2 regions of the Amphibacillus indicireducens genome follow, and region 2 is predicted to be linked to the other one. Evidence: predicted binding sites of a transcription regulator. Region 2 holds the regulator's gene; the other holds the start of a gene.
What was found. The regulator LexA, encoded in region 2, represses DNA repair genes until DNA is damaged. The targets are predictions, from matches to a motif close to CGAACATATGTTCG.
Positions count from the first base shown of each region.

Region 1: the regulator LexA is predicted to act here: its motif matches at 13,545-13,558, upstream of uvrB (excinuclease ABC subunit UvrB).

Region 1 covers NZ_BAABDL010000051.1:8,874-25,958, reverse strand. Annotated here, with positions in the region: gene secA (preprotein translocase subunit SecA) at 1-67, shown strand, start outside; one part of gene prfB (peptide chain release factor 2) at 157-228, shown strand; one part of gene prfB (peptide chain release factor 2) at 230-1,255, shown strand; gene ABD814_RS04930 (YitT family protein) at 1,284-2,150, shown strand; gene ftsE (cell division ATP-binding protein FtsE) at 2,410-3,096, shown strand; gene ftsX (permease-like cell division protein FtsX) at 3,086-3,982, shown strand; gene ABD814_RS04915 (murein hydrolase activator EnvC family protein) at 4,060-5,424, shown strand; gene ABD814_RS04910 (S41 family peptidase) at 5,660-7,135, shown strand; gene ABD814_RS04905 (PDZ domain-containing protein) at 7,325-8,509, shown strand; gene ABD814_RS04900 (DEAD/DEAH box helicase) at 8,562-11,750, opposite strand; gene ABD814_RS04895 (peptide chain release factor 3) at 11,901-13,487, shown strand; gene uvrB (excinuclease ABC subunit UvrB) at 13,618-15,600, shown strand; gene uvrA (excinuclease ABC subunit UvrA) at 15,606-17,085, shown strand, end outside.
Region 2 covers NZ_BAABDL010000039.1:11,546-28,630, forward strand. Annotated here, with positions in the region: gene ABD814_RS03510 (Glu/Leu/Phe/Val family dehydrogenase) at 1-819, shown strand, start outside; gene ABD814_RS03515 (DUF1538 domain-containing protein) at 1,017-2,519, shown strand; gene ABD814_RS03520 (P-II family nitrogen regulator) at 2,512-3,180, shown strand; gene ABD814_RS03525 (GNAT family N-acetyltransferase) at 3,246-3,728, shown strand; gene ABD814_RS03530 (DUF3784 domain-containing protein) at 3,872-4,609, shown strand; gene ABD814_RS03535 (hypothetical protein) at 4,692-4,991, shown strand; gene ABD814_RS03540 (APC family permease) at 5,227-6,576, shown strand; gene ABD814_RS03545 (protein adenylyltransferase SelO) at 6,599-8,065, shown strand; gene ABD814_RS03550 (squalene/phytoene synthase family protein) at 8,118-8,933, opposite strand; gene ABD814_RS03555 (SurA N-terminal domain-containing protein) at 9,111-9,836, shown strand; gene ABD814_RS03560 (methyl-accepting chemotaxis protein) at 9,889-11,586, opposite strand; gene ABD814_RS03565 (peptidylprolyl isomerase) at 11,813-12,508, opposite strand; gene ABD814_RS03570 (N-acetylmuramoyl-L-alanine amidase) at 12,644-13,441, shown strand; gene lexA (transcriptional repressor LexA) at 13,479-14,102, opposite strand; gene ABD814_RS03580 (DUF896 domain-containing protein) at 14,269-14,502, shown strand; gene tkt (transketolase) at 14,614-16,611, shown strand; gene sirA (sporulation inhibitor of replication protein SirA) at 16,869-17,085, shown strand, end outside.

The DNA.
Region 1 (17,085 bases), on a different contig from region 2:
AGTCGGACGAAATGATCCGTGCCCTTGTGGAAGTGGAAAAAAATATAAGCAATGTCACGGAAGATAAGTTAACAAGTATAATAAGATGCTATGGACATCCAGTGATTGGATGTCCATTGTAACGAAAAAAAACAAAACAATTAACGAGGTGAAGCAATGGAATTAACAGAAATTAAACAAGAGCTAACGAAAATATCAAACCGAATTGCCGAATTTAGGGGGTCTCTTTGACCTAGAAGAAAAAAGAACTGAAATTGCAGAATTAGAAAATGAAATGACAGCACCAAACTTTTGGGATGACCAAAAACAAGCTCAAAAAATAATCGATCAAGTAAATGCGATCAAAGACCTGGTTCAGATTTTCGATCAACACGTCGAATCACTTGAAAACCTAGAAGTAAGCTACGAGTTAATTAAAGACGAACCAGACGAAGAATTAAGACAGGAACTTGAAGATGAGCTTGCCGAATTGATTGAAGCACTTAACCAATACGAATTACAGATCTTATTAAGTGAGCCTCACGATAAAAGTAATGCGATTTTAGAACTGCATCCGGGAGCTGGTGGGACAGAATCTCAAGACTGGGCAAGTATCTTGCTACGAATGTATACACGTTGGGCAGAACAAAGAAATTTTAAAGTCGAAACACTGAACTATCTTGCAGGTGAAGAAGCTGGTGTGAAAAGTGTGACGTTATTGATTAAAGGACACAATGCATATGGCTATTTAAAAGCCGAAAAAGGCGTCCACCGTTTAGTCCGAATTTCACCATTCGACTCATCTGGTCGTCGCCACACATCATTTGTTTCTTGTGAAGTGACTCCCGAAGTCGATGATGATATTGATATTGAAATCAAAACTGAAGACATTAAAATTGACACGTATCGAGCAAGTGGCGCAGGTGGACAACATGTTAACACGACCGACTCAGCCGTAAGAGTTACCCACTTACCTACAGACACTGTCGTGACTTGCCAATCTGAACGTTCACAAATAAAAAACCGTGAACAGGCATTAAAGATGCTTAAGTCAAAACTGTACCAACTTGAAATTGAAAGACAACAGGCGGCATTAAATGAAATTCGTGGTGAACAAAAAGAAATTGGTTGGGGAAGCCAGATTCGTTCATATGTTTTCCATCCGTATTCAATGATTAAAGATCATCGAACGAATTTAGAAATAGGGAATGCTCAGGGTGTGATTGACGGTGAGATTGATCCATTTATCGATGCATATTTACGTCAACAAATGTAGGTGAAAAGTGAAAACGAGGTGGTTAAAGATGATTGCAAAATATCGACGCCAGCCGTTACCTACTAAAGCGGTCCAAGTTTTTGAATATGGACTTGTTGTACTTGGCTCATTTTTTGTTGCGATTGGTTTTAATTTATTTTTATTACCAAATCAGATTGCATCAGGTGGTGTAGCGGGCATTAGTACAATTCTATATGCATTGTTTAGCTTTGAACCATCAACTGTTCAATGGACCATTAATATTCCATTATTTTTTGTTGGTATGTGGATACTCGGTCGAAGCTTTGGCATTAAAACTTTAGTTGGTACAGCAATGGTCCCTTTATTTGTTTCGCTAACAAGTGATTGGAATCCAGCGAGTTCTGATCCATTGTTAGGAGCAATATTTGGTGGTATGGCATGTGGATTAGGAATTGGCATTGTTTTTCGTGGTAAAGGGTCAACAGGTGGAATTGATTTGGCAGCACAAATTGTTCACAAATTTGTGCCACTCCCTTTTGGAATCTGTGTAGCCCTGTTTGATGGATTGATCGTTTTAGTGGCAACATTTGTTTTTTCAGTTGAAGCGGGTTTGTATGCTCTGATTGGCTTGTTTGTCACAAGTCGGACGATTGATTTAGTTCAAGTCGGTTTAAACAGTTCAAAAGCAATTATGGTTGTGAGTGATCACTTAGAAGCAATTCGCGACGCTCTGTTAAATGAAATTGATCGTGGTGTAACTGTTTGGAAAGCAGAGGGCGGCTATACTCGAGCAGATAAAAAAATGATTATGTCTGTCGTAAATCAAAATGAGTTTAGTCGGACGACACAAATTATCAAGCAAATTGATCCAAATGCGTTTATAATCGTGATGAATGCAAGCGAAGTAATTGGAGAAGGTTTTAGTAAAAGCTAAGCCTTCTTTTTTTTGCTAATAGCTAGTCTTAAATAGTCAAATCAAATAATGACAATAGAACTAGGTCATAATCCTCTATTTTAATGATTATAAATACCTACTTGAGCGTTATTATGAATTTTTTGACAGGTTTTGAAATGAAATTGTAATAAAAAAAGCCAAAAAAAAGTCGTTTTTGATGTTATAATGTAATAGATTGATTGGCGTCAATCACAAAATTATATTTTACTACAATTTATTAAAAAAGGTGAGTATGTTCATGATAGAGATGCTTGATGTAAAGAAAACATATCCAAATGGTGTGATCGCCCTAAATGGTGTAACTCTTAAAATAGAGCCAGGTGAATTTGTTTATCTCGTTGGACAAAGTGGTGCTGGGAAATCAACGTTTATTAAACTTATTTTTCGTGAAGAAAAGGCATCAAGTGGAAGTGTGACAGTAAACAGCAAAGATTTAGTTCAAATGAAATGGAAAGATGTGCCTATGTTGCGACGTGATATTGGGGTTGTTTTTCAAGACTTTAAACTGTTACCTAAAATGACAATCTATGAAAATGTTGCTTTTGCATTAGAAGTTGTTGAACAATCGCCACGTCAAATTCGCAAGCGTGTAATGGAAGTGCTTGACCAAGTGGGCTTAAAAAATAAAGCGCGTTTTATTCCCGATGAATTATCAGGTGGAGAACAGCAACGCGTTGCGATTGCGCGCGCAATTGCTAATTACCCTAAAATCCTGATCGCAGATGAGCCAACAGGTAATCTTGATCCAGATACGTCGTGGGAAATTATGAAACTATTAGAAGAAATTAATGCATCGGGTACGACCATAATCATGGCAACGCATAGTAAGGAAATTGTGAACACGGTCAAACGTCGAGTCATTGCTATGGAAGACGGCCTAATTGTTCGTGATGAGTATAGGGGTGATTATGGCTATGAAAATTAGAACATTAAAACGCCATGTTAAAGAAGGTTTAAAAAGTAGTTGGCGAAATAGTTGGATGACACTAGCTTCAGTTGGAGCAGTCACGACAACACTATTATTAGTATCAGTCTTTTTAGCATTGATGATGAATTTAAATCATGTCGCTCAAAATATTGAAGAAGATGTTTTGATTAAAGTGTTGATTGATGTCACTGCGACAGATGATGAAGTCGAAGAACTTGGAGAATCGATCGAGTCATTAAGCAAAGTAGAAACAGTCGAGTTTTCATCACGTGATCAAGAGTTAAGAGAATTAATAGAGAGCTTGGGAGAAGAGGGAGATGTATTTTCAACATATGGTGATGACGAAAACCCACTTAACGATGCATATATTGTTAAAGCAGTAGAACCAAAAGAGACGATAGAAATTGCTGAAGAAATCGAAGCGATGAATCGTGTGGAGAAAGTCAATTATGGACAAGATGTCGTTGAAAATATCTTTATGTTTAATAGCTATGCGAGAAATATCGGCTTGATTTTAATCGTTGCCTTATTGTTTACAGCGATCTTCTTAATTTCAAATACAATTAAAATTACGATTATTGCAAGACGTAGGGAAATTGAAATTATGAAGCTGGTTGGAGCAACAAACTGGTTCATTAGATGGCCATTCTTTATTGAAGGATTGTTGCTAGGTATATTAGGTAGTGTTATTCCAATTGCTTTATTATTCACAGGTTATTATTTCTTAGATCAGAATTCAGCGATGATCAATCAATTTGAATTTATCTCTATTCTTCCGTTTCATCCATTTGTCTGGCAACTATCAGGGATTGTTATTTTAATAGGAGCGGTCATTGGTGTATGGGGAAGTATTATGAGTGTTCGTAAGTTTCTAAAAGTGTAAGTCTTCTAGTCTAGGAGACTTACACAATCATATTATTAATTGAGCTTATTTAGTCTAAGCTGAAATGGAGGAATCTAATGATGAAACGTTTTATCACTTACATACTTTTAGTCATCTTGGCGCTCGGTCTCGTTAGTCCTGGCTCAAATCCTGTTTCAGCAAAAAGTATTGCTGAGTTAGAAAAAGAATTGCAAGAGTTGAAGGATGAACGATCAACGATTAACTCAGAAGAAAGTGATGCACAATCGAAACTAAAAGAAAATGAGCAGCAACAAGCTAAAGTGCAAGCAAAAATTAATCAACTTGATGGTGAAATCTTTGCTACTGAATCAAATATCGCTTCAAAACAAGAAGAGATCAATGTAACGAATGGTGAAATACAAGCATTAGAAAATTCGATAGCTGAAACAGAAGATCAGATTGAAGCAACAGAGGCAGAGTTGGAAGAATTAGCTAATAAAATTGAAGAATTAATTGAACGGATAGAAGAACGCGATGTTTTAATTAAAAATCGCCTTCGCTCAATGCAACATAGCGGTGGAAGTATAAACTATTTACAAGTATTGTTTGGTGCGCAAAGTTTTGGTGATTTTATTAATCGCGCAACTGCAGTATCGAAAATCCATGAATCTGATCGGACGATTATGAGTTCTCAAGAACGTGATAAATCTGACCTTGAAGATACTGAAGTCGAGGTTGAAGAGAAAAAAGATCAACTTGTTGCTGATAAAGCAAAATTAGATGCCGAGAAAGATGAAGTTGAAAGTAAACGGGCAACTCTAGTCGCGCAGCAACAAGAACTATCAAACTTGCAAGCACAATTGAATCAACAAAGAGATTCACAAGTTGCAACTGCGAATGAATTAGAAGATGAATATGCTGAATTAGAAGAATATACGATGTCGATTGAGGAACAGAGGCAAGTGTTAGCTGATCAAGAGCGTGTCATTAAAAAGCTTATGGAAGAAGAACAACAAAGAATAGAACAGTTAGCAAAAGAGGAAGAAAACACAAATAACACGGGTCTGCCACCATTGACTGGTGGGGGAGATGGTTCATTCATTTGGCCAGCAGCAGGTAGATTAACCTCTAAGTATGGCTGGAGGGAATTCAATGGGGGAGGTTTCCACTACGGGATTGATATCGCAAACTCTAAGGGGACTACCATTATTGCTGCAGCTTCTGGATATGTTACACGATCATCTTATTCTTCTTCATATGGGCATGTGATTTATATCTATCACCCTAATATGGATAAAACAACTGTGTACGCACATTTAGATTCACGAGGGGTAAGTCTTGGAGATGCTGTTAGTCAAGGACAACAAATTGGGACTATGGGTGATACCGGAATTTCATCTGGTGATCATTTGCATTTTGAAATTCAAAATGGTCATTGGTCTCGGCACGGTGGAATTGACCCTATGCCATTTTTACCATAATAGATTAGAACCGGGCTTCATAAAGTAACATTAAAGCATCGCACGTATTGTTGCGATGCTTTTTCTAAAGGTTTAAATTTCTTTTTACTGATTGAATTATTAGTTTGTGTTACACTATATAAACAAGAGATTTCTCAAAGATATAATTGTTAAATTAAAGGACAGGCAAAACTTGATCAGACGATGTTTTGACGAGATAGTGTGTTATAGGTTTTGCTAATTTGAGGTGAATAATGTGCATGTGAAAAAAAGTATGTTTGCTCTTTTGTTAGGAATAGCTATTATTATTGGAGGGACGGGAACGTACTTTGTATTAGAGCTAACGGCAATTTTGGGTCAGGAGCAACAAACGGATCAAGGGAATCAGTCTATATCGGAAGGTGAATATGAGGCAATGCTGGATGATTTAACCGATGCGATCTCATTGCCAAAGGTAGTTCAAGCCTATACAATTATCCAATCTAATTTTATCGAAACAATTGAAAATAAGGATTTGGTTGAAGGCGCAGTACGCGGAATGATCGCAACTTTAAATGATCCTTATAGTGAGTATATGGATAAAGAAACAATGGAACAATTTAATGAACAACTTGAATCATCATTTGAAGGAATTGGTGCGGAAGTAAGCATGGTCGATGATCGGGTGACAATCGTTGCACCAATCAAAGATTCACCAGCCGAAAGGGCAGGTTTAAGGCCAAATGACCAAGTATTGACTGTTGATGGCGAAAGTGTTGAGGGGCTAAATTTATATGAAGCAGTAGCCAAAATTAGAGGCGAAAAAGGTTCGGAAGTGACGATTGAAATCCAGCGCCCTGGTGTACCTGATCTAATTGAATTCACTTTAGTTCGTGATACGATTCCACTTGAAACGGTTTATGCAGAATTGATTGAAACAAGTGACCATAAAACAGGTGTGCTTCAAATTACATCATTTGCTGAACAGACTGCAAATCGTTTTAAAGAAGAGTTAGCTTCATTAGAAGATCAAGGAATCGATGGCTTAGTGATTGATGTACGTGGCAATCCAGGTGGTCTACTTGATGTAACAGAAGAAATTTTAAAGCAATTTATTACGAGTGACCAACCTTACATGCAAATTGCAGATAATGAAGATAATAAGACACGCTTCTTTTCAGAACTAGAAGAACCGAAAGATTACCCGGTGAGTGTGCTGATTGATGAAGGAAGTGCTTCGGCATCTGAAATCCTTGCGATCGCATTAAATGAAACGATTGACGCTGAGGTTATTGGTCGGAATAGTTTTGGTAAAGGAACTGTCCAACAGACGATTCCATTGGGTGATGGCAGTACGATTAAGTTAACAATTTTAAAATGGTTATCACCTGAAGGTGTCTCGATTCACGAAGTTGGTGTTGCTCCAACGATCGAGGTTGACCAGCCAGAATATTATTATACAGCGCCGATTCAAGTAGAAGAGACGTTTAGTCATGATGATACGAACATCAATATTGGTTATGCTCAAGTCATGCTGGAGGCTTTGGGTTATCCAGTCGATCGTGAAGATGGTTACTTCAGCGAACAGACTGAACAAGCGATCCGAGATTATCAAACAGATCGAGAGCTGACTGTGAATGGCGAGCTTGATCAAGAGACAGCCAGTCGAATTGTGGCAGATGTAATTGAAAGAATTAGAAGCGATCAAGATGATTTACAAAAGGATAAAGCAATTGAAGCACTCTATCAATAAACCGCTCATTAGAGCGGTTTATTTATTACATAGTTATACGCTTTAATTAAACAAAATTCACAAAAGTCAAACCTAAGTAATTGTGTTTATGGTATAGTTAAAATATGTGAAGAATTTGTTCGAAAAATTCGAAACCTGTCGAGTTAAGATAAACATTATTATCAATCTGTTCAAGTGGGGGTTGTCAAGATGGAGAATTGGTTACTTGAAATCGGTAAAGCATTTATACGTTTACTATTCAATCCATTATTATATTGGTTTATTTTAATTACACTCTTTGCATCACTTTCCCGGATCAAACGTGAACGAAAACAATTCGGTCGAAAAATTTATCCGCTTTATGACGAATGGTATGGTCAGCGGCTGAAATCACTAGTGTTCGGATTGCTTCTTTCAATAGGAATGACGGTTTTAGGTGTTGGCATCCATCCGTTGATGTTAGCTGGAATTGTTTGTATGACAATTTTATTTACCTTAACGAAACGATTTACTTTGCTTTCAAGTGCATATATTTTTGGTTTTACTGCGATCATTCTATTATTTTTACCGTATTATCACTCATACTTACCACCAATTTTTCAAAATGAAATCACTCAAATCGATTGGGTGGTTTTTACAACTATAATGGGCATTTTTTTAATCATTGAATCATTAATGATTAGCTCAGTTAGTCGTGATCAAACGTTTCCTGAGTTAATTAATAGTTCACGAGGAAAGATTGTTGGACAACATCGTTACAAAAAAATAGCGCTGATTCCGTTATTATTTATTTGGCCGGTTGGTTCATTATCGTTTATCTCTAATTGGTGGCCAGTTATCGAATGGAATGGGCTTCCGTTTGGTCTAATTATTTTTCCTTTTTTAATCGGCTTTGATTTTCCGATTGCTGGTGGGTTACCAACCAAAGTTGCTAAACGTTATAGTGAATATCCATTATTACTAGGGTTTTTAATTGTTGCCTTATCGCTAATGAGTTATTACGTTAAAATTCTAACGCTTGTAACAGTGCTCGTTGCAATTGTCGGGCGAGAATTCATTTCTTACCGTTTGAAGATCAAGGATCAACAGCAACTCCCATTATTCAGTCCATTACCTAATGGATTAAAGGTTTTAGCAATTTTACCTGGGACGCCAGCGATCGAACTTGGGCTGATCCCTGGAGATACAATTAAAAAGGTCAATGGTCAAGCTGTCGCAACACCGACAGAATTTTACCAAGCTTTACAAATCAATCGCGCTTTCTGTAAACTGGATATTATCGACGAACGTGGTGAATTAAGATTTGCCCAGCGTGCGTTTTATCAAGGTGAACATCACGAACTAGGTGTTATTTTCGTCGAGAATCATCAAGACCGAATGAAGCAATCAGTTTAAAAATTCGACATAAAAAGAGTGATTATTTCCTAGGAAATAATCACTCTTTCTTTCAATGCTCAAAAGTTAGTAATTCTCTTAATTCCGTTTCATTTAATGAAGAAAGTAGCGTTTCGCCTGGTTGAATAATTTCATCAACTAACTTCCGTTTCTTCTCTTGGAGTTGAAAGATTTTTTCTTCAATTGTTCCTTCTGTAATCAAGCGGATCACTTCAACTTCTTTTGTCTGTCCAATTCGGTGTGCTCGACCGGCTGCTTGTGCTTCAACTGCAGGGTTCCACCAAAGATCGAACAAGATCACGGTATCAGCACCAGTTAAGTTTAAACCGGTTCCTCCAGCCTTTAATGAGATAATAAAAATTTCCCGTTCACCATTGTTAAAAGCTTCAGCCATTTCAACGCGATTTTTAATTGGTGTTTGACCATCTAAATAGAAGGATTGATAATTCAATTTGTTTAGTTCTTTCTCGATGATCTTCAACATACTCGAAAACTGTGAAAAAATTAAGATCCGACGGTTTTCCACCCGTAACTGTTCAATAATTGTCAACAGTAATTCAAGTTTGCCTGACTCACCTTGATAATTTTCTAAGAATAGACTAGGGTGACAACAAATTTGACGTAAGCGGGTAAGTCCAGCAAGAATTTCAATTTTTTCTTGGTTGAACTGATCAGCTTCAACAGCTGTATCAAGTTGGCGTTCAATTCGTTCCAGATAAGCAAGATAAACTTCTTTTTGCTCTTTTGTTAACTCACTATACTGCTCAAATTCAATTTTTTCTGGTAAATCAGGTAACACATCTGTTTTCAAACGACGCAAAATAAACGGTTTCGTAATTTTACGAATATAGTCATTCGGATATTGAATAAATTCTTGTTTTGAACCGAGAAAACCTGGTGAAATCGTTTGGAAAATCGACCATAATTCATCAAGGCGATTTTCGATCGGTGTCCCACTTAAGGCAAATCGCTGTTTCGCTTCAATTAATCGTGTCGCTTTAGCTGTTTGAGTCAGATGATTTTTAATCGCTTGTGCTTCATCTAAAATCATTACATCGAACTGAAACTCGCGATAAACGTTAATATCTTGACGAATTAATGGGTATGACGTGATCCAAACGTCGGGCTGTTGATTACTTGCAAAAATAGTTCGTCGTTCATCGCGTGTACCTGCAACAACTTTAACATTCAAAGAGGGAGCAAATTTCTCAAACTCCTTCTTCCAATTGTAAATGAGTGAAGCAGGTGCAATCACAATTGCAGGTTTGGAATTGTCAATCTCCTTTTCACTTATAATAAAGCTAATTGCTTGGATTGTTTTACCGAGTCCCATTTCATCAGCTAAGACGCCACCGAGTTGGTAGCGGGCAAGTGATTTAAACCACTTAAAGCCTGTAACTTGATAATCTCTTAGTTGGGCATTCAATCTATCTGGGACTTGATCATTGAACTGACCTGGGTCTTTTAGTGTCGTTAATAATTGACTGAACGTATCTGAATAATTGATCGTCGCTTCTTCTAAAGCATGATCAAGCTGCAGACCTTTAGCAGGCGATAATTGCAAGCGCGAGTCTGTTAATTGTTTCTTCTTAAAATATAATTCATCAGCTAATGTCTGAAAAGCTTGAAATGAGTCATCTGTTAGCTTAATCAGCGCCCCATTTTGTAATCGATGATACATTTTCTTTTCAATTAATGCATAAAGTACTTCCTGGACATCTTGCTTTGTGATGCCATCAATATTAAAGTGAATATCGAGCATTCCAGAGGACGGATTGACTTCAATATTTGTATCTAAATGATAGTCACGATCAGCTTTAAGCGCTTGAACTTGGTCAGTCATAAAAACGGTTACTTCTTCCATCAATTCAGGTAATAACTGATAAATAAACTGATAAATCTTTTCCTCATTAAATAACCAATAACTCTTATTTAACAGACGAAAACCACTTTTTTGTAGTTCGGTAAGTAGCCTATGTTCAGCTTGAAAGTCTCTAACTAGCACTTTAGTTTGTTCTGGAATTGATTGATTTGGGAAAAATTTATCTTTGCCGTATTGAAAAACAACCGATACACTTAAAGCATCTTTTTGAAGATCGAGATAAAGTTTACTTTCAAGTGGTACCTGTTGAACTTGCTCTTTTGCCTCTTTGCTAAAGGTGACCTCTCCAATTGATTTAAGCTGAGGTACGACATAACCAATAAAATGAGTCATTTTACTTTTGCTAATTTGATAACCATTTTTTTGTCGATAAGGCAAGATTGTGTGAATTTGTTCAAGCATCTTTTGTTGTTCAGCAGTTAAGAAATAAAAGGACTTTCCTTTTTGTAGTAATTGATAGTAGCTAGAAAATTGATAATCAAACAACGATTGGAAATTAATTATGAAACTTTGATCCTCATTAATCGTGATCGGAAAATTAATTTTAGGTAAATCCTCATGCAACTCAAGTTCAGTTAAGACAGACTGATCCTCTTTGTTAATTTCGAACGAGCGTGACGCTAGTTTATCGAAAAATGATTTAATTAAAAATGGTGGTAAACTAACTGTACGCTTATCAACTGTTGGGAAGTCAGGTGAATAGAGCTGTTCATGAATAATTGCTTGGTTAATCAAATCGAACAACGCTGAATCAATTGGGTCGAAAAAATGCTCTTTCGGTCGATATGAAAATGTTTCAGTAATTTTATGAACTTCATTAAATTGAATCGCCTTCATGAATGCAGGCAAGTCCTTAACAATAAACGGTTGGCTCTCCCCAATCTTTAACTGGAGCTCGTAATACGCTTCTTTAAGAAAACGGTGACGCTTTTCCTCGAGTTGATAATGAACGATTAATTCAGTGTCTTTTGTGATTAAACCTGTTTCGTTTGTCTCAAATAAATCAATCATTCTAAGTGGAAATGGATCGGTTAATTCAACTGTCCTTTGCTCGGGAACAAATGAAATTGCTGAGTTATGATTTGAAATTGCTAATAGTACAGCAGCAATATGTTTACACGTGTAGTGAGTCTGGTAAGCCGAACAGTCACATTTAGCTTCTAAATCATCATCTTCAAAGAAAAAGATACTGACTTGATAATGACTGCCACCTTTAACAATTGCTCGCCATGAATTAATCACTTGATTATATGTTAGTTTAGTGACACGTCCTTTTTTATATAAATCGACACCCCGTCGATAAAAACGTTGGCCGGTTATTTTGAGAATGTCTTTAGGGTCTAAATAAAATTGTGCCATAATCTGCTCCTTGAATAAATTCTATCTCTCTATTATAGCAAATTTAACCTTTAAAAGCTTGGTAAATTCGAACTAGTTAGAAATTGACAAGACAAATAGAAGTGTGCTATTTTCAATAACGACAAAATAAAAGGGTTAGAGGGTTAGCTAATGAATTTAAATGATGAAATAAATAAACGAAAAACATTTGCGATTATATCGCACCCGGATGCGGGTAAAACAACAATGACAGAAAAATTATTGCTATTCGGTCAACAAATTCGATCAGCAGGAACAGTTAAAGGGAAGAAATCAGGTAAATTTGCGACATCTGATTGGATGGAGATTGAAAAACAACGTGGTATTTCTGTAACATCGAGTGTGATGAATTTTTCTTATCAAGGTTACTACGTCAATATACTAGATACACCAGGTCATGAGGATTTTAGTGAAGATACGTATCGAACATTGACTGCTGTTGACAGTGTAATAATGATTATTGACGCAACGAAAGGGATCGAAGCACAAACGATTAAGTTGTTTAAAGTATGTAAGATGCGTGGGATTCCGATTTTTACATTTATTAATAAACTTGACCGTGAAGGCCGCGATCCATTTGAATTATTAGAACAAATTGAGGAAGTATTAGAGATCGAAACATACCCAATGAACTGGCCAGCAGGAATGGGGAAACGCTTTTTAGGTATCTTTGATCGTTACCAAGAACAATTTGTTCGATTTAAAGGTAACGAAGAAGAAGAGCTAATTCCGTATGATACTTTAGATCACGAGCAATATCATGACTTGACTAAACAAGCAACCTATCAAGAAACTGAAGAAGAGCTTGCTTTACTTGATGAAGCAGGTGATCCATTCTCGATGGAGCGTGTGCTAAAAGGTGAACAAACGCCCGTTTTTTTCGGTAGTGCATTAGCGCCATTTGGTGTCGAAACTTTTTTCAAAACATTTGTTGAAATGGCACCAAATCCAAAGCCAAGAAAAACGACTGACGCACTGATTCAGCCAGAGCATGAAGCTTTCTCGGGTTATATATTTAAAATCCAAGCAAACATGAATCCCGCTCACCGTGATCGAATTGCTTTTTTAAGAGTCTGTTCAGGGCGATTTGAGCGTGGCATGACTGTTAAACTAACGCGTAATGAAAAAACGATTAAACTGAATCAAACGCAACAATTTGTTGCTTCAGCAAGGGAAACTGTTGAAGTCGCTTATCCTGGTGATATTATTGGGATTTATGATCCTGGTTATTATCGAATTGGTGATACATTAACGGATGGTAAAGAATTAATTCAATATGATGAATTACCACAATTCCCACCAGATTTATTTAAGCGAGTGACCGCAAAGAATGTGATGAAGGCGAAGCAGTTTAAAAAGGGTCTTGAGCAGCTTGTTCAGGAAGGAGCAATCCAATTATTTACTGGTCATCCATATGAGTCTTTAATTCTTGGTGCCGTTGGCGAGCTCCAGTATCAAGTATTTGAACATCGAATGAAACATGAGTATAATGTAGAAGTTAGCTTGGAGTCAATCGGAGAGCGGATTCCACGTTGGCTTGACGAAGAAACCGTCGATGTCAATTTGTTTGATGACCGTAATATGCTTGTTAAAGATCGAGAAGGCCAGTTCTTAGTATTATTTAAAAATCAATTTGCTCTAAATTGGTTTGCTGACAAACATAAAGAGGTAAGGTTAATCGACCTATTCGACGTCAACCAATACAATCAGTCTTATTAATACAACTAAGAACTTGAGGGATTCCTCAAGTTTTTTCTAAATAAATTTAATACGCAGCGAATATTTGTTCGCTTTTCGAATTGTTTTGCAGTATAATAAAAATAATAAAGAGAGAATGGAGGCGTGAACGATGGGACAAACATTTGAACTAATATCACACTACAAACCAGAAGGTGACCAACCAAAGGCAATCAAAGAACTCGTTAAAGGTATTAATCAGAAAAAACGAGCCCAAACGCTACTTGGCGCAACTGGAACTGGAAAAACATTTACCGTGTCGAATGTTATCAATGAAATTAATAAACCAACTTTAGTTATCGCACACAATAAAACACTTGCAGGTCAACTATACAGTGAATTTAAAGAATTTTTTCCGAACAATGCAGTTGAATACTTTGTTAGCTATTATGACTACTATCAACCAGAAGCGTATGTTCCGTCTACCGACACTTTTATTGAAAAGGATGCGAGCATTAACGATGAAATTGATAAATTACGACACTCGGCAACCTCAGCTCTATTTGAGCGTGAGGATGTTTTAGTTGTTGCTAGTGTCTCTTGTATATATGGTTTAGGTTCACCAGAAGAATATAAAAATCAAGTCTTGTCTTTACGAGTCGATATGGAAAAGGATCGCGACGAATTATTGCGTGATCTCGTTGATATTCAATATGCCCGCAATGACATTGACTTTCAACGCGGAACATTTAGAGTCCGTGGCGATTCAATCGAAATCATCCCTGCCTCAAGGGAAGAACATTGTGTTCGAATTGAGTTTTTTGGTGATGAAATTGATCGAATTCGTGAAGTTGATGCATTAACAGGTGAAATTATTGGTGATCGAGAACATATCGCAATTTTCCCTGCATCACACTTCGTTACCGGGGAAGATAAGTTAAAAATTGCGATGAAAAATATTGAAGCGGAACTTGAACAACAGCTTAAATACTTTCGTGATCATGATAAATTGTTAGAAGCTCAGCGTCTTGAACAACGGACACGCTATGACTTAGAAATGATGGATGAAATGGGCTTTTGCTCAGGAATTGAAAACTATTCACGCCACCTAACGTTACGTGAGCCAGGTTCAACACCGTATACTTTGCTTGATTTCTTTCCAGATGACTTTTTAATTGTTGTCGATGAGTCGCACGTAACTTTACCGCAAATTCGGGGAATGTACAATGGTGACCAGGCGAGAAAACAAGTTCTTGTCGATCATGGTTTTCGATTACCGTCTGCATTGGACAACCGCCCATTAAAATTTGATGAGTTTGAACAGAAAGCAAACCAATTGATTTATATTTCCGCGACTCCTGGTCCATATGAATTAGAACATACACCGGAAATGGTTGAACAAATCATTCGTCCGACGGGATTGCTTGATCCAAAAGTAGATGTTCGACCAATTGATGGTCAAATTGATGATTTAATTCAAGAAATTAACGCACGAGTCGCTAAAAATGAGCGAACGCTTGTCACGACATTGACGAAGAAAATGTCTGAAGACTTAACCGATTATTTAAAAGAAATTGGCATGAAAGTTGCTTATCTACACTCGGAAATTAAAACACTTGAACGAATTGAAATCATTCGTGATCTACGAGTAGGAAAATATGATGTTTTAATCGGAATTAACTTACTTCGAGAAGGGCTTGACTTGCCTGAAGTATCATTAGTCGTCATTCTTGATGCGGACAAGGAAGGGTTCTTACGCTCGGAACGTTCGTTAATTCAAACGATGGGACGAGCTGCTCGAAATGAATTTGGACAGGTAATTATGTATGCTGATCGGATCACAGATTCGATGAAAAAGGCAATTGATGAAACTGAACGCCGACGTGAAATCCAACAAGCGTATAATGAAAAGCATCATATTACACCAAAAACAATCATTAAAGAAGTCCGTGATGTGATTCGAGCGACTAAAGTTGCAGAAGAAGCTTTAGATTATCCGAAAGAGCAACTCAATCTATCTAAACTGACTCAATCAGAACTGAAAAAAGTGATCGAAAAAATGGAAAAAGAAATGAAACAGGCAGCCCGAGATTTAAACTTTGAAAAGGCAGCCGAATTAAGAGACCTTGTTTTTGAATTGAAAGCGGAAGGGTGAAAATTTTGACAAAGAAAAAAATCTCGATTAAGGGTGCTCGGACACATAATTTAAAAAACATCGATGTTGAGATCCCAAAAGATCAACTTGTCGTTTTAACGGGATTATCAGGTTCAGGTAAATCATCACTTGCTTTTGATACAATTTATGCAGAAGGACAAAGACGATATGTTGAGTCATTATCATCCTATGCCCGTCAGTTTTTAGGACAGATGGACAAGCCTGATGTTGATTCGATCACTGGTTTATCACCTTCGATCTCGATTGATCAAAAAACGACTAGTAATAATCCACGTTCAACCGTGGCAACAGTAACCGAAATTTATGATTATTTACGACTTCTATTTGCTAGGGTCGGAAGGCCAACTTGTCCTAATCATGGAATTGAAATAACTTCTCAAACGATTGAACAAATGGTCGATCGGATTTTAGAATATCCAGACCGGACGAGGTTGCAAGTTTTAGCACCAGTCGTATCAGGTCGTAAAGGTGAACATGTTAAACTCATTGACGATTTGAAAAAAGAAGGTTATATTCGCTTACGTGTCAATGGCGAATTGGTTGAAATTGAAGATGAAATCAAACTAGAGAAAAATAAAAAGCATGACATTGATGTGGTGATTGACCGAATTGTCATTAAAGATGGTATCAGCTCAAGGTTGTCTGACTCGCTCGAAACAGCCTTAAAGTTAGGTGATGGTCAAGCGATTGTTGATTTGATTGATGTAGAAGAATTAAGATTCAATGAGCATCATGCTTGTCCGATTTGTAGTTTTTCAATTAGCGAACTTGAACCACGTCTATTTTCATTTAATGCCCCATATGGTGCTTGTGAAAAATGTGACGGTCTAGGACATAAGCTTGAAGTCGATGTTGACTTAGTTATTCCTGATAAGAGTTTAACTTTAAATGAAGGAGCAATCCTTGCCTGGCAACCGACGAGTTCACAATATTATCCGCAACTCCTTGCAAGTGTTTGTAAACATTACGGAATTGATATGGATGTGCCAGTTAAGGATCTACCTAAGACACAGTTGAATAAAATTTTACACGGCGGTGGTAAGGAAACGATTCATTTTAGTTACCAGAATGATTATGGCATGACGAGGAACACAGACATTCAATTTGAAGGTGTCTTAAATAATATCGAGCGCCGATACCACGATACTTCATCTGACTACACACGAACACAGATGGAGAAGTATATGGTCGAAAAAGCATGTGTTGCATGTAATGGGCACCGTTTAAATGAACAAGCAAGATCTGTCTTGATCGAAGGTAATCACATCGGCCAATTCACGGAACGCTCTGTCAAGGAAGGCCTTGATTTTCTCAGAAAAGCAAACTTAACTGAAAAGGAAATGGAAATTGCTCGGTTAATTTTAGCTGAAATTGAAGACCGACTCGTCTTTTTAGAGAACGTTGGGTTAGATTATTTAACTTTAAATCGAATGGCAGGGACACTGTCTGGTGGTGAAGCGCAAC
Region 2 (17,085 bases):
TGGATGTTAGATGAATATGAAACAATTAAAGGCGCGCGTTATCCAGGTGCAATTACTGGTAAACCTGTTGGAATGGGTGGCTCACTTGGTCGGACAGAAGCGACTGGGTATGGTGTCATTTACACATTACGTGAAGCACTTAAAACGTTAAATATTGATATTACCGAAACAACAGCCAGTATTCAAGGTTTTGGTAATGTAGCTGAGTATGCAGCAAGGTTGTATTCAGCAATGGGTGGAAAAATTTTGACGATCTCAACTTGGGATAATCAAGATAAAAAAGCCTATACGTACCGTAATCCTAATGGAATTGACGTCGACCAACTCGTTTTAATTAAAGATAAATTCGGTACAATTGATAAAGAAAAGGCAGTTTCTATGGGCTATGAGTTATTAGACGGCGACGCTTGGCTTGAACAGGAAGTAGATATTTTATTACCAGCTGCACTTGAAAACCAAATCACTGCAGAAAAATTCCCGTTAATTAATCAATCGGTGAAAGTAATTTGTGAAGGTGCGAATGGTCCGACTTCGACAGAAGCTGATCAGTTGATTAAAGATCGAGGGATTTATCTTGTTCCCGATTTCCTTTGTAACGCTGGTGGTGTGACGTGTAGTTATTTTGAACAAGTTCAATCGAATATGAACTATTTCTGGGATAAGGAAGAAGTACTTGATAAATTAGATACTAAGATGACTGCAGCATTCCATGCGGTACATGAGCTAGCAGAAGAGAAACAGTTATATATGAGAGATGCAGCCTATGTGATCGCAATTGACCGTGTCGCTAATGCGGTTAAACAACGAGGCTGGATTTAAAAAACTAAAACCTAAATTTACAATTGTAAATTTAGGTTTTTTAATTTTCTCTAAAAAAATAAAACTGAAATTTACGTTTTTTTATAACATTAGACGTTTAATAATGTTAAAATAAAAACAACAATTCCCTTAACTTACCTAAAAAATCTTCATCATTAAAATTCGAAACTTTTGTTTAAATTCCACCAAAAGAGAGGATGACTTTTTTGAATATCATCAGTACAACGTTTAAAGAAGTATTGTACTCAGTTCTCCCAATTACAATTATCGTGCTATTGCTTAATTTTACTTTAACACCAATGAGTTCAGCTATGGTTTGGAAATTTGTGATCGGATCTGTGTTGATCATTATCGCATTAACGATATTTTTATTAGGTGTTGAGATCGGTGTAACACCATTCGGAAATATAACGGGAAAATCTTTAGCCCAGAGAAATAAACTTTGGATTGTTCTAATCGCGGGTTTAATTCTTGGTTTCTTTATCTCAATCGCAGAACCTGGCCTGCTCGTGCTTGCAAATCAAGTGAATCTCGTGACGTCAGGAGAAATACCTGGATTTGTTATTTTAATCGTCGTGTCGATTGGTATGGCTGTAATGATTGCATTTGGTTTTTTACGTGTTTTTTATAATGTTCCTTTGTACAAAGTGCTTGCATTGATTTATCTGCTGATCTTTGGCTTAGCTATATTTACATCTAGAGAGTTTCTAGCAATTGCTTTTGATGCATCTGGTGCAACGACAGGAATTTTAGCTGTTCCTTTTATTTTAGCACTTGCAGTTGGTATTTCTAAATTGAAAAAAGATAGTAAAGCTGCAGAAGAAGATAGCTTTGGCTTAGTTGCACTTGCTTCAAGTGGTGCAATTATCTCGGTAATGATTTTAGATATATTAACGAATACAAATGAATTTACCGCTGCATTAGAAATTACGATTAGTGACCAAGATGCCATTTTCACCCCATTTATTGCGGCGGTACCAACGTATTTAGTTGAGAGTATCATTTCGATTCTCCCTCTATTTGTGATATTTTTATTTTTGCAAAAAATTTCATTCAAGCTAAAGAAAAAAGACTTCAGACAAATACTAACTGGCTTTGGCTTTACTTTTGTTGGGTTATTAATTTTCCTAATTGCTGTCAATACTGGTTTTATGGACGTAGGAACAAGTGTGGGAACCTCGTTAGCTTCAATGGATAACAAACTATACTTTATTATAATTTCATTCATTCTTGGTGTAGTGATTATTTTAGCTGAACCAGCAGTGAATGTTTTAACACATCAGATTGAAGATATTACGAGTGGTTATGTGAAAAGGAAAGCAGTCTTAATCTCACTTTCAGTTGGTGTCGGTTTGGCTGTTTGCTTATCAGCCATTCGGATTTTAGTACCGAACCTCCAATTATGGCATTATTTATTGCCAGGGTATGTTTTGGGCATAGGAATGATGTTTTTTGTACCGAAACTTTTTGTAGGGATTGCTTTTGATGCTGGTGGTGTAGCAACAGGGCCGATGACAGCTACATTTGTATTAGCTTTTATTCAAGGGGCAGCAGATACTTTTGAAGGGGCAGATTTAATGGCAGATGGTTTTGGCATGATTGCGATGGTTGCAATGTTCCCAATCTTAACTTTGCAGATTTTAGGGATGATTTTCTCAATAAAGTCAAAAACAAAAGGAGTTGAACGGCAAAGTGAGTGAGTTGAAAAATGTTGCTAATTTCGAATTAATTTATGTGATTGTTAATTATGGTATGGGAAGCCGAGTATTACAGACGGCGAAAAAACTGGGTCTTTCTGGCGGTACGGTTGTGATAGGAAAAGGAACTGTTAATCATTCTATCCTTAACTTTCTATCTCTATATGATGAGCAGAAGGAAATTGTTATTTTAGGAACAAACTACCAATCAACCGAAAAGACTCTAGCAGACTTAAATCATGTTTTTAATTTTGAGAAACGTAATCAAGGGATTGTTTTTACAACGGGGGTAGGCAAAATTATCGGTTCAAGTTTTTATAATAATGAAAAAACTGATGAAGAAAGTGGGGTAAGAAAATCTATGTATCAATTGATCATTACGATTGTGAATCGTGGCAATGCTGGGGCCGTAATTGATGCGGCTAAAGCGGCTGGATCGAAGGGTGGCACAATCATTAATGCAAGAGGTTCAGGTATTCATGAAACACAAAGGCTTTTTAATATGGATATCGAGCCTGAAAAAGAAATGGTGCTGATTTTATCAAAAGAGGATATTACGAATTCAATTGTTGATTCAATTCGAGTCGCTTTAGAAATTGATCAGCCGGGTAATGGGATTATTTTTATTCAAGATGTGAATCAGACGTATGGAATCTATGAATAAACTCTTGCAATATGCTCTGCGATAATGATATGAAAAAGTAATCGAATGTGAGGTAGGTGGTTAATTTGTTAGAAGGTAGGTCGATTAAAGTTGAGCAAGTGGTGGGTCAAGGTGAGAAAGAGTTGATTTCATCATTAATATTAAACGCATTGCCCAATTGGTTTGGTATTCCAGAATCGACTCAGGAATATATTGAACAGAGCCGTCAGATGCCTTTTTTTGTAGCGGCCGATAATAATCAGGCGGTTGGTTTTATAGCAATTAAAGAAACGAGTGACTATACTGCGGAGATCTATGTTATGGGTGTTTTGCCTGAGTATCACAATCAAGGGGTCGGTAAGACTTTGTTTAGTGAAACTTTAAAGTGGGCAAAGGATAATGGATTTCAATTCCTTCAAGTTAAAACTCTTGCTGAATCACATCCTGATCGATACTATGCACGAACGAGAAAATTCTATCAGGCGATTGGTTTTAAACCGTTTGAAACACTATTAGAATTATGGGGGAAGGATAATCCTTGTCTGATCATGGTTCAGCATATTGATTGAATCAATCATGGTGAGGGGAGACAAAATGAAATGAACATTTGTCTATCAAAATTCCCGACCGTTAGATTGATTGCGTAGTCAGTGTCATTTTGAAAGTGGAAATAAGGAATAGTTAATACAATCAATTCAAGGAGCTGATAAAAATGTGGATTTTGATTGGTGTAGGTTTACTACTGATCATTTTGGGATTAATGGTTCATAAGTTAAAATGGTATTTTCTAATTTCAGGTTATAATACAATGTCTAAAAAGAAACAGAAAAATGTCGATACAGATGGACTCGGGCGGTTTATAGGGATGTATTCGTACATTAATGGTTGTATATTCATAGTTACGGGGATTTTATTTGGTTTAGGCATTAAAAGCATCGTTATACCTGCTTCAATATTTTTGGTTATTTCATCGATTTATTTGCTGCTAAAATCTCAGAAATTTGATCGCAACTTATTTGATGACGATGATAAATTCAAAAAAGGGGCATGGAAAAAGTTTATTATACCTGTTGTCGTTAGTGTAATTGTTCTTGCTGCGTTCAGTATTCCAATGATTTTTTCATCGAGATCAGTTTCGGTTACTGTTTTGCCAGAGGGGATAGAAATACACGGGAGCTATGGGGGTGTTTATCAATGGGATCAGATTGAGCAAGTTGAACTGATCAATGAACTCCCTTCGATTGACCGACGTACCAATGGATCAGCATTAGGTTCAAAATTAAAAGGTCATTTTAGAACGAGTGAATCTGATGATATTATGTTATTTGTGGATACAGATCATCCGCCTTATCTTTCGATGAAGACGACTAAAGGTATGGTAATTATTAATTTAGCAGATCCAGAAGCAACAACCAACTTGATCAAAGCAATCACAAATAATATCAATTAATATTTAAAACTTGATCTCGGTCAAGTTTTTTAATTGCCTAATCATCTAAACTATATTTAAATCAATGAAAGGGGCAATTATTATGACAGAAACGAGATTTGCAGAAATTATTAAAAAAGACTTTCCTTTATTAGCAACATACACACCTGTATTGGCGAGGGTTCATGGTGCAGGCCATCCTGAATTGGCTGAAGTTCGTGACCTATTTGCAGAAATGAACAAAAAGGTTGAGCAGGACGGTGTCGATCAAGTAGATTTAACGGAAGAGTTTAATAAGCTACGTGAAATTACCAGTGACTATCAAGTACCAAGTGATGGCTGTGAAACATATGAAGCAACTTATCAAATGTTAGCTAAAGCAGATCAAGCTTATCATGAATAAATAAAATTAAAGAATCGAAAAGAATGCATGTAAGCAATCATCTTTTCGGTTTTTTTATTTAATAGGTTTTGTAATTTAAGACAGTATTTAATTTATTTAACTTATTGATTTGAAAAAATTAAAGATTTGATAGCTTTCAAATTAGAGATTTAGTAAGATGGAAGGTGGACTTTTTTGACTTAATTGAACGAACAAATGAGCTGAGAGTTACTTTGGGATAAAAGAGGCAAAACAGATGACAGAAAATCAAACAAACATGAAAAAGAATTTAAAGACAATTGATTTAGTTTTATTAGGCTTAGGTGCCGTTGTTGGTACAGGAATTTTTGTAATCACAGGGACGGCAGCAAATCAATATGCTGGACCTGGACTAGTTTTTTCTTTTATGATTGCTGGGCTAGTGATCATATTGATCGGGCTATGTTATGCGGAGCTATCATCACGCTTGCCGTTAGCAGGTGGACCTTATGCTTATATGCTTGCTATAGCAGGAAAACGAGTTGCCTGGATCGCTGGTTGGTTTACGATTTGGGAATATCTCCTTGCATCAGCATCTGTTGCTTCAGGATGGTCAGGTTATCTGAATGGATTTTTAATCAGTTTAGGAATCCCATTACCGACGATGTTCCAAGCATCATATAACCGCGAAGCCGGAACCTATATTGATTTAATTGCGATCAGTATGACATTGCTGGTAACTTGGATTGTGAGTCAAGAAGCAAAAAAAGCATTACGATTGAACAATGCATTATTTTTTCTGAAATTTATTATTATCGCATTATTTATTTTAGTTGGGTTGTTTTACATTAATCCTGAAAACTGGACACCAATTATACCTTATGGACTTTCAGGGGTGACTACAGGAGCAACACTCGTCTTTTTTGCTTTTTTAGGGTTTGATTCAATTAGTATGTCAGCTGAGGAAGTGGAAAATCCTCAAAAAAGCTTACCACGAGGAATTTTAATCGCAATTGGAATCTCGACATTATTATATATTTTAGTTACGATCGTATTAACAGGTATCGTTCCTTACACTGATTTGGGTGTCAAAGATCCAGTAGCATTTGCGCTTCGCTATGTCGATCAAAATCTTATTGCAGCTGTTGTTTCAGTAGGGGCTATTTTAACGTTACTGACTGTATTGATTGCGATGTTATATGGATTAGCGAGACTTTTATATGCGATGAGTAAAGGAAAGCTATTACCAAACTACTTAAATCATTTAAACGAAAAAACTGGCACACCGCAACGAGCAACATGGGCTGCTGGACTAATCGCAGCATTATTTTCTGGTTTGATTCCATTACAATCACTCGCTGAACTCACAAATTTGGTTACACTTGTTGTGATGATGATGCTTGCTATCGGGTTAATTTTCTTAAGAAAACAAAGAGGGGAACCGGTTGCTGGTCAATTCAGAGTTCCATGGGTTCCGTTTATCCCAATTGTGACTGTGCTAATAACGGGTTATTTAATCTTACAATTAAGCACTTTAACTTGGATCTTATTCGGCATTTGCTTTTTGGCTGGAATCGTCATTTATTTTGCTTATACTAAAAATATAAAATCTGAACAAACTATGTAAAACGGGTTCGAAAGGAGTAATTATGACTCAGGAAAATACGATTGGTTGGAATTTTTCATCAAGCTATTTATCATTGCCAGATCATTTTTATGCTTATACGAATCCAACTCCTGTTCAAAATCCCGACTGGGTGATTATTAATGAGCAACTGGCAGAGGATTTGGATTTAGATGTTAAATTATTAACGAGTCGAGAGGGCTTGGCTACCTTGTCAGGCAATCGAATTCCAAAAGACTCAAAACCAATTGCTCAAGCTTATGCTGGCCATCAGTTTGGCTATTTTACAATGTTGGGAGATGGGCGTGCCATTTTACTCGGTGAACATCAACTGAAAAATGGTAAACAAGTTGATATTCAATTAAAAGGTGCTGGAAAAACACCCTATTCTCGCGGAGGAGATGGACGAGCGAGCTTAGGGCCGATGTTACGAGAGTTTTTGATCAGCGAGGCAATGCATGGTCTAGGAATTCCAACGACGAGAGCATTAGCCGTTGTGTTAACAGGTGAAGATGTCTATCGTGAGCAAGCTTTGCCAGGTGCGATTATAACTCGAGCCGCTTCCAGTCATCTAAGAGTTGGCACGTTCCAATATGCAAGGAAATATGGGACAGAAGCAAATTTAAAGCGATTAGCAGATTATGCAATCGCTCGACACTTCCCACAGCTTGAGGAGAAATCAAACTGTTATTTAGCCTTTTTAAAAGAAGTCGTTGAAAGACAAGCAAGCTTAATTGCTAAATGGGATTTAGTTGGCTTTGTTCATGGTGTAATGAACACTGACAATATGACGATCAGTGGTGAAACGATTGATTATGGTCCATGCGCGTTTATCGATCGATACGAGCCGGCAACTGTTTTCAGTTCAATTGATCAACATGGTCGATATGCTTTTAATCAGCAGAAGCCGGTTGCAGTTTGGAATTTGGCTCGACTTGCCGAAGCATTGCTACCAATTTTAGCTGATGAACCAAAAGATGCGATTCACGGTGCAGAGTCATTACTGAATTATTTTACAGAGGTATATGAAGAAGAGTGGTTGACAGGGATGAAAGCGAAATTAGGCTTCTTCGCTGAAACAGATATCCACCGCTCATTGATTGATCAACTACTTGTTTTAATGAAAAAGTTCCAAGCGGATTATACAGATACATTCCGCGCCTTAACGATCGGCGATTTTAGCAAACAAAACTGGTTTAAATCAGTTGAATTTCAAGCATGGCATAAGCGGTGGAAAGGGAAGCTAAATGATCAGTCTAATTCTGAAGAGGATATCATTGCATTAATGAAGCATTCGAATCCGGCTATCATACCAAGGAATTTTCAAGTAGAAGCAGTTCTTAAAAAAGCAGTTAATGATCGTGATTATCAACCGTTCAAACAATTTTATCAGGTACTGAAAGATCCATATGCATATTCAGAACAACAACTAAGTTATACAGCACTTCCACCTAATTCAGACCAACTATACCAAACCTTCTGTGGAACATAACTGAGTATTCACAGACAAACAGCTTACTCAAAAGAGTAAGCTGTTTGAACCCCTATTTTGTGATTTCTGTTACAACAGTATTCACTTCTTCACGAGTCATTTTTTCACGGCCCGCTTTCATAACAGCCAACGTTTTAACGGCAAGTTGATATGGAATTTGACAGAAGGTAACAATATTTTTAGTCTCAATTGATTGAATGTAGTTTTCTGCTAAATTGAGATTGTCATCGGCATACTTAAAGAGATCAGCTCGATCCCAATTCTCCGGCAAGAAATTAACCCCTCTAACATGATCTTCATCCTGGTTACGAAGGATGTTAACACATTGCAATCCACGACCAAAACCGATTGCTAGCTCATAATCCGTTTTTGTCCCATCATACCAATCCCAAATATCTGAAAGCATGACACCGACAAGACCAGCAACATAATATGTGTAGTCATCAAAGTCTTCTTTTGTTACAATAGCCCAATTTTTCTCAGCCCATTTTGCCATTCCACTTGCCATAATACTCGTTGATTTTTTTACCTTATCGAGTACACCAGTTGGACAGATATTCAACCAATCAGTTAGGCGAAGTGTCACTTCAGGAAGTTTTTCAGCATACGGTTGAATTAAATTTTGATAGGTTTCAGGATCAAATGATCCTGTTAACATTTCACTAATCCGTATAAGAAGTGATGACTTATCTTCTAACGGTAATTGTTCATGGTCTTCAATTTCATCAATTGCTCGCATACATAGGTATGCAGAAGCGACTGTTTTTCTTAATGTTGGTTTTAATAGTGTAATCGGAATATAAAATGTCCGACTCGTTTGTTTTAAGACACGCATTGCTTCTCGATATAACTTTTTTGAATCTTTAATCAAAAACTCTCCTCCCCGACGTTCAAAACATTTGTCTATAATCAATAGTCTATCAGTTAACCGACATTAATCGCAAGAAATAACCCAAATCGATGTTTATTTATTTTTAGTTATGACTGTTATCAAATCACTAGCTGTGTTAAACTATCAATCAGTGTTAATTGAAAGGGGTTTATTATGAACAGAAAATGGAAACTAGTCACACTGCTAATTTTAGCAATAATAACTTTAGCAGCATGTAACAACAATGATAAAACAGAGGAACAAGATAGTATCGATGAGATTCAACAAATCGAACCTGATTTATCAGGTATTCCAGATACGGTTGCTGAGGTAAATGGACAAGCTATTTCGAAAGAACGATTTGAGCTGACTTATTTAAGTCAATTTCAACAAGTGGCTCTAGAAGCTCAATTAACTGGTCAAGCCTTTGATCAGGAACAGTTTAAACAAGAATTAGCAGAAAGTATGATTGACTTGGAGCTATTAATTCAAGAAGCAGATCGACGTCAATTTGTAGCTACTGACGATGATATTGATCAAATGGTGACTACTTTAGTTGAAGAGAGTCACTTGGAATCTGATCAAGCTTTATATGAACTCTATGAAGGGCAGGGGATGTCAAGAGATCAATTAAGAGCTGAGTTAACACATCAAATAAAATTAGATCAATTGATCAATGATCAAGCAAAAAATTTACAAGTTACTGAAGAACAAATTGTTGAATTATATGAAGAGCTAATCATTGTTTATGAAGAAATGGAACAAGATGGTGAGCTTCCACCGATGGAAGAGATTCGGCCTGACTTGGAAAGCCAAATTCGCTTTCAGGAAGAAAACCTGTTAATTATTGAATTAATTGAACAACTTCGTGGAGATGCAGAAATTAAAAACAATCTGTAATTAAAAAAAGGATCCGACTACATGAGTCTGGATCTTTTTTAATGCACATTTATTATGATTCAAATCGATCAATACTTAATTGAAGTTTTTCAGCAATAGTCGCTAATTCTTTTGATGCAGCGTATATATCTTGCATCATCATTGTCTGCTCTTCACCAGTTTGGTTAATTTTTAATGTATTAGAAGCAGATTGTTGGGCAACCGTTGTAATTTCATTAACTTCAAGCACGAGTTCATTTACCTGATTGCTAATTAAATCAATTTCAGTCAATAGCTCAGTTAACTGTTTGGCAGTTTTTGATGTTGTCGTTGATATTTTATTAAATGAGTCATTTGTTTGATTGATTAGCTTATTTCCTTCAGTAACTGATCGTTGTCCTTGTTCGGTTTTATCAAGTGATGTTTGGGTTTCTTTTTGAATTTCTTTTACTAAATGTGCAACCTCGTCTGTTGCTTCACTTGTTTGCTCAGCTAGTTTCCTAACTTCATTTGCAACAACTGAAAAGCCTTTTCCATGTTCACCAGCACGAGCCGCTTCAATCGATGCATTTAATGCGAGTAAATTAGTTTGTTCTGAGATTCCAGTGATTAAATTGATAATATGATCAATTGCTTGTGATTGATTATTTAATCGTTTTGCGATTTGATTCATCTCGCCGGTGTTTTGATTAATTGCTTGCATCTGATTCATTGTCTGCTTCACAATTTCACGTCCAGAAAATGCAACATGATCAGCATCTTTTGATGCGACTGTTAAGTGATTAATTTCTTGAGAAATTTTCTCAATTGATTCAGCCATTAATGATAAGTTGTCATTAGCTGTTGCAGTTGACTGTGATTGTCTTTCTGAACCTGTTGCTAATTCATTGATTGCTGTATGAATCCGATCAGTTGAATCATTCGTAGCATCAGCACGAGCAAACAATTCTTCAGAAGTAGCTAAAATTAATTCAGAATTCTCCATCACTTCTCTAATGACTGTTTGTAAGGAATCAACCATTTCATTTACGTCATTCGCCAATTTGCCAAGCTCATCTTTTGTATCAACAGATAATGGTTCAATATTTAATTTACCTTGAGCAACCTGATTAACATGATGACTAATTGCTTGAATCGGTTTGACAGTACGACGAACAAATAAACTTGTAATGATTGCTGCGAGTATAGGAAGTAGTAATCCAATTAAGAGAGTTGGTTTAGCCATCTGCCATGTACGCTCACCAATGATTGATCCCTCGAAATCGATCGCATTAATCGCAATCACTTCATTTTGAGGATCATGATCACGAAAGATTGGTGCATAACCAGTAATTCGATCCATCCCACCAAAGTGATAGACATCAGTGTAATAAGAATGACCGGATATGACATGTTTAATAGCTTCATCGCTAATCATAAACTGGTCAGAAGCAGAAAAACCTTGTGCTTTTAAATGGCTGTCTGCTGCTAAAACGATACCGTCTAATGATAAAATATAATGTGTCTCAAAAATTTCCTTTTGAGTGACAGTCCACTCAATTTCAGTTTCAATTTGATTTAAGTAATCTTGGTTACCATTAGTCAATTCTAATAAAGCGTCAGGATCAATAATTCCAGTTGTAATGTTTGCACAACCTGTTAATTCAACTCCAGCAGATTGAAGGACTTCACGGTAGCTAGATCGATAGTTGATGAATGATAGTGCCCCTACACTCAAAAACACGATAATTGTTGCAATTATGGTGATTTTTTTTGTAACATTCATTTTCATAATTTTATTTACCCTCTCCAAAGTACGATATTTAGTCAACTAAATAATTATATCGATCGAACAAACAATCTGTCAAGCTAAGAGACTAGGGCTTAATACCTGATGAAAGTTATTTTTTAATAAAAAACAACCATCGATCAAGGAAGATCAATGATTGTTTTGAATCATAAGTATAGTTAGTAGGCCTATTCTGATTTGAACAATCGAATATAGAAGTGAGAGGGCGTTATTGCTTAACAGGTTCTGGATAGTCAGTTCCTTTTGTATCGACTGTTATTGATTTAATTTTAAAGTCTTCTAACGGTTTATCGTTTTCATCACGTTTAAGGTATGCAATGTGATCAACAACACTCATCCCTTCAAGAACCTTACCAAATGCTGCGTAATCCCCATCTAAATAGGGAGCTGCGTCTTGCATGATGAAAAACTGTGATCCAGCTGAATTTGGTGAAGCAGATCGAGCCATTGAAATGACTCCACGTTCATGTGCGAGTTCATTTTCAAAGCCGTTATTAGCAAATTCACCTGCGATAGAGTAGTCAGGACCACCTAAACCATTACCGTGTGGATCTCCACCTTGAATCATAAAATTAGGTATCACTCGGTGGAAGATTAGTCCATCATAAAATCCACTGTTAATTAAGGAAATAAAGTTAGCTACAGTATTTGGTGCAATTTCCGGATAGAGTTCAATTATCATTTCCTGATCATCTTCCATCGTGATTGTCACAATTGGATTTTCTTCAATTTCAGGATAGTCAATGACCTCTGTCGTTGCTTCATCTTCCTCTACGTTCGATGTTTGGTCAGGCTGACTTTGATCGTCTGTTTCATTGATGTCACTATCTCCGCATGCAAATAAAAACAAGAGCATACTCATTAATAGGAACAGTAATTTAGCTGACTTGTGCTGTAAAAACATAATGCATTTCCTCCAATATTTTAAAGATAGCGATATTATACACAACTTTTTAAATTTAGTCATATTTATGGTGAAGAAAGTCCAAGCTGAATTGTTTGATGACACATACAAATAAATATGAAGGGGGGTTATAAAATGGTGAAGGTGTTTATCGACCCAGGTCATGGTGGAAATGATCCAGGTGCGGTAGGTCATGGATTAGTTGAAAAAAACATCACACTGATAATTGCTCAACACTTAAGGGATCATTTAATTAAAAATTATCAAGATGTATCTGTAAGAATGTCGAGAAATAGTGATCAATCAGTGTCATTAGTTGAACGAACGAATAACGCAAATCAGTGGGGGGCTGATTTATACCTCTCAATTCACGTAAATGCAGGTGGTGGCCATGGTTTTGAAAGTTTTATATACAATGGGCAGTTTAAGAACAAATCAAAGACAGAACAAATTCGATCGAAAATTCATGATACAATCGTTTCTAATTTAAATTGGAGAGACCGGGGTAAGAAACAAGCTAATTTTCACGTTTTAAGAGAAACTCGTATGTCAGCAGTATTAACTGAAAGTGGATTTATTGATCATCGAGATGATGCAAACAACTTAAGAAATAGTGATTGGTTAAAAACAATTGCCAAAAATCACGCTGATGGTGTTGCACATGCGTTCAATTTAGAAAAAATAGTCCATCAAAAAATTGATGATCCTTTTTACCGTGTTGTATCTGGTTCATTCCTAGCAGAAAAAAATGCTAGACAAAAAGTTGAAACATTAAAACGACAAGGTTATGAAAGTTATATTCTACCTCATGCCCATCAAAATGAGCGATATTATCGTGTAATCGTCGGTGCATTTCGAAATAAATCGAATGCAGAAGCTAGAGTAAAAGCACTCGCTCAAGATGGATTTGAAAGCTTTATTATCGAAGTTTAAATGAAGAAAGAGGCTGATAATTCAGCCTCTTTTTTTTTTATATCATTTTTCTAAAGACACCAATTACTTTACCCAAAATTGAAATATTTTTATAAATCATTGGTTCCATTGTCGCATTTTCAGGTTGTAAACGAATATGATTATCTTCTTTAAAGAAACGCTTAACTGTTGCTTCATCATCTTCTGTCATTGCGACAACAATATCGCCATTATTTGCATTTTGCTGTTGCTTGACAATAACCATATCATCATTGAGGATACCAGCTTCAATCATACTGTCACCTTCAATAATGAGGGCGAAAAGATTCGCCTCCGCTTGTGAGATTGAAGATGGCAATGGAATAAACTCTTCAATATTTTCAACGGCTGTAATTGGCAAACCGGCAGTTACTTTTCCAATGACTGGTACAAATGTTGTTTTCTCTTTTGGAATGCCATTTAGATTATCATCTTTAATAATTTCAATTGCACGCGGCTTTGTCGGATCTCTCCTAATATATCCCTTTTTTTCAAGCCGTGCTAAATGACCATGGACAGTAGAACTTGATGCAAGCCCAACTGCTTCACCAATTTCACGAACCGATGGAGGATAGCCTTTTGAGTCAACATGTTCTTTAATATATTGCAAGATAGCTTCTTGACGTTTTGATAATGATTGCATAAATTTAACCTCCGTTCATTATTTTCTATTATTATAACATGTAAGAACGACTTAGGCAAACGTTAGTTCGCAAAGAAACAAGGTGCTAAAAAGCACTAGAAGTTGTACAATTATAGCTGTTTTGGTTAAAATAGAACATGGAATAAATTAAACAAAGGAGTCCGTTATGTTAACAAAAGATAAATTAGCTAGAATTAATCAACTTGCTAATAAAGCAAAAACATCTCGCTTAACAAAAGAAGAGCTAAAAGAGCAAAAGTTGTTAAGGGAGGAGTATTTAAAAACTTTACGTCAATCATTCAAAAACCAATTGAGTAGCGTTAAAATCATTGATCCTGAAGGAACCGACGTGACACCAGAGAAAGTAAAGCATTTAAGGACAGAAAATAAAGATAATTAGAAAAACACGTCATTATGACTTGTTTATTCTGCTAATTCATTATAGGATATAGATTGTATAGAAATGTACGTACATATCTATGTACATAAAATGAAAGGGGATTCTTTAAAAATGGTAAATCAAACGCAACAAACATCGATTAATACAATTCGTACGTTATCAATTGATGCTATTGAGAAAGCGAATTCAGGTCACCCAGGTCTACCAATGGGAGCTGCTCCTATGGCGTATACGCTTTGGACTGAATTTATGCATCAGAACCCTAAAAACTCAAGCTGGGTAAATCGTGATCGCTTTGTTCTTTCAGCAGGGCACGGTTCAATGCTACTGTACTCTTTGCTCCACTTGTCAGGATATGATGTGACAATTGATGACTTGAAAAATTTCCGTCAGCTAGGATCGAATACACCAGGTCACCCTGAAGTTACTGATACAGATGGTGTTGAAGCAACAACAGGCCCACTAGGACAAGGTATTGGTATGACTGTTGGTATGGCGATGGCAGAAGCTCACTTAGCGGCAAAGTATAACCGTGATGGTTTCAATGTTGTTGATCATTACAGTTATGCGCTTGTAAGTGATGGTGACTTGATGGAAGGTATTTCACATGAAGCCGCTTCATTAGCAGGACACTTAGGTTTAGGTAAATTAATTGCACTTTACGATTCAAATGACATTTCGCTAGATGGTGATTTAGACAAATCATTCTCTGAGCAAGTTCAAAAACGTTTCGAATCATATAACTGGCAAGTTCTTCGCGTTGAAGATGGTAATGATGTTGATGAAATTGCGAATGCAATTAAAGAAGCTAAAGCTAACACGGATCAACCAACATTAATCGAAGTAAAAACGGTGATTGGTTTTGGATCTCCTAACAAGGCTGGCTCAAGTACTTCTCATGGTTCACCATTAGGAGCAGATGAAGTTGTTTTAACAAAAGAAGCTTACAAGTGGGCTCATGAAGATTTCTTCGTACCAGAAGAAGTATACGCTGATTTTGAAGAGAAAATTATTAAAGATGGTCAAGAGCAAGAAGAAAAATGGAATCAATTATTTGCTGAATATAAAAAAGCTTATCCAGAACTTGCAGCTGAATTTGAAAAAGCTCAAAATGGGGAATTACCTGAAGATTGGGATCAAGGCCTTCCAGTATTTACACCAGGTGAGGATACATTAGCAACACGTGCTTCATCAGGTAAAGTATTGAATGCAATTGCTAAAAAGGTACCAAACTTATTTGGTGGAAGTGCTGACTTAGCAGGATCAAACAATACACGTATGGAAGACGATGAAGACTTTGATAAAACAAATTATGCAGGCCGTAATATTTGGTTTGGTGTCCGTGAATTTGCAATGGCAGCAGCGTTAAATGGTATGGCATTACACGGTGGTCTAAAAGTATATGGCGGAACATTCTTCGTCTTTAGTGACTACTTACGCCCAGCAGTTCGTTTGTCTGCTATTCAAAAATTACCGGTTACGTATGTTTTAACACATGACTCAATTGCAGTTGGAGAAGATGGACCAACTCATGAGCCAATCGAACAATTAGCTGCATTTAGAGCGATGCCTGGTCTGACTGTTTTCCGTCCAGCTGATGGTAATGAAGCACAAGCAGCATGGAGATTAGCGGTTGAATCAACAGATCGACCATCACTACTTGTCTTAACTCGTCAAGGCTTACCAACACTTGAAGGTTCAAACTATGACGGCGTTAAAAAAGGTGGCTATGTCATTAGCCCAGCTGAAAAAGACGAAGCAGATGGTATTTTAATCGCTGCTGGTTCAGAAGTACAACTTGCAGTAAAAGCCCAAGCAGAATTAAAAGCTCAAGGCCATGACGTGAGTGTTGTTAGCTTGCCTGCTTGGGATTTATTCGAAGCCCAAGATCAAGCATACAAAGATTCTGTTTTACCAAAAAATATTAAGAATCGCGTTGCAATTGAAATGGGTGCATCACTTGGTTGGGATCGCTATGCAGGAGATAAAGGTGAAATCATTGCGATCGACCGCTTCGGAGCATCAGGTGAAGGTAACCAAGTTATGGCTAAATTCGGCTTCACAGTTGAAAATGTCGTAGCAACATACCTTTCAGTAGCAAAAAAATAAGACTTTAATTAGATAAACAAAAAGAGACTCATTCATTAATAGATGGGTCTCTTTTTTTGGTAGATAAAAAAGTATAACAACTTTCTTACTACATAAGTGCAACTAAAACATTCGCCTATAGCTGGTGAATGCCAAGTTTTCTAATGCTGTAAAAGAAGGAATTCATCATAACATGACAAAAATAGAAAAAATTTATGGCAGACTATGACAAGATCTGATTTAATGTTAAGATATAATAGAGCAAAGGAGGTTGTCTAATGATTCGCTACCATATATTTTTAGTCGAAGATGATGTTTATTTCGATTTTTTTTATAAAACAGATCTACTTAATTATTTTTTTACAAACTATATGGAAAAACCAAGTCGAGAAGATCTAAAAAAACAATTCAATTATATTACCTGTCCAATCCCTCATGAGGAGTTTGACCAAACCAAGCAAAATGTTTATTTGAGTGAACGGATTATCACTGTTT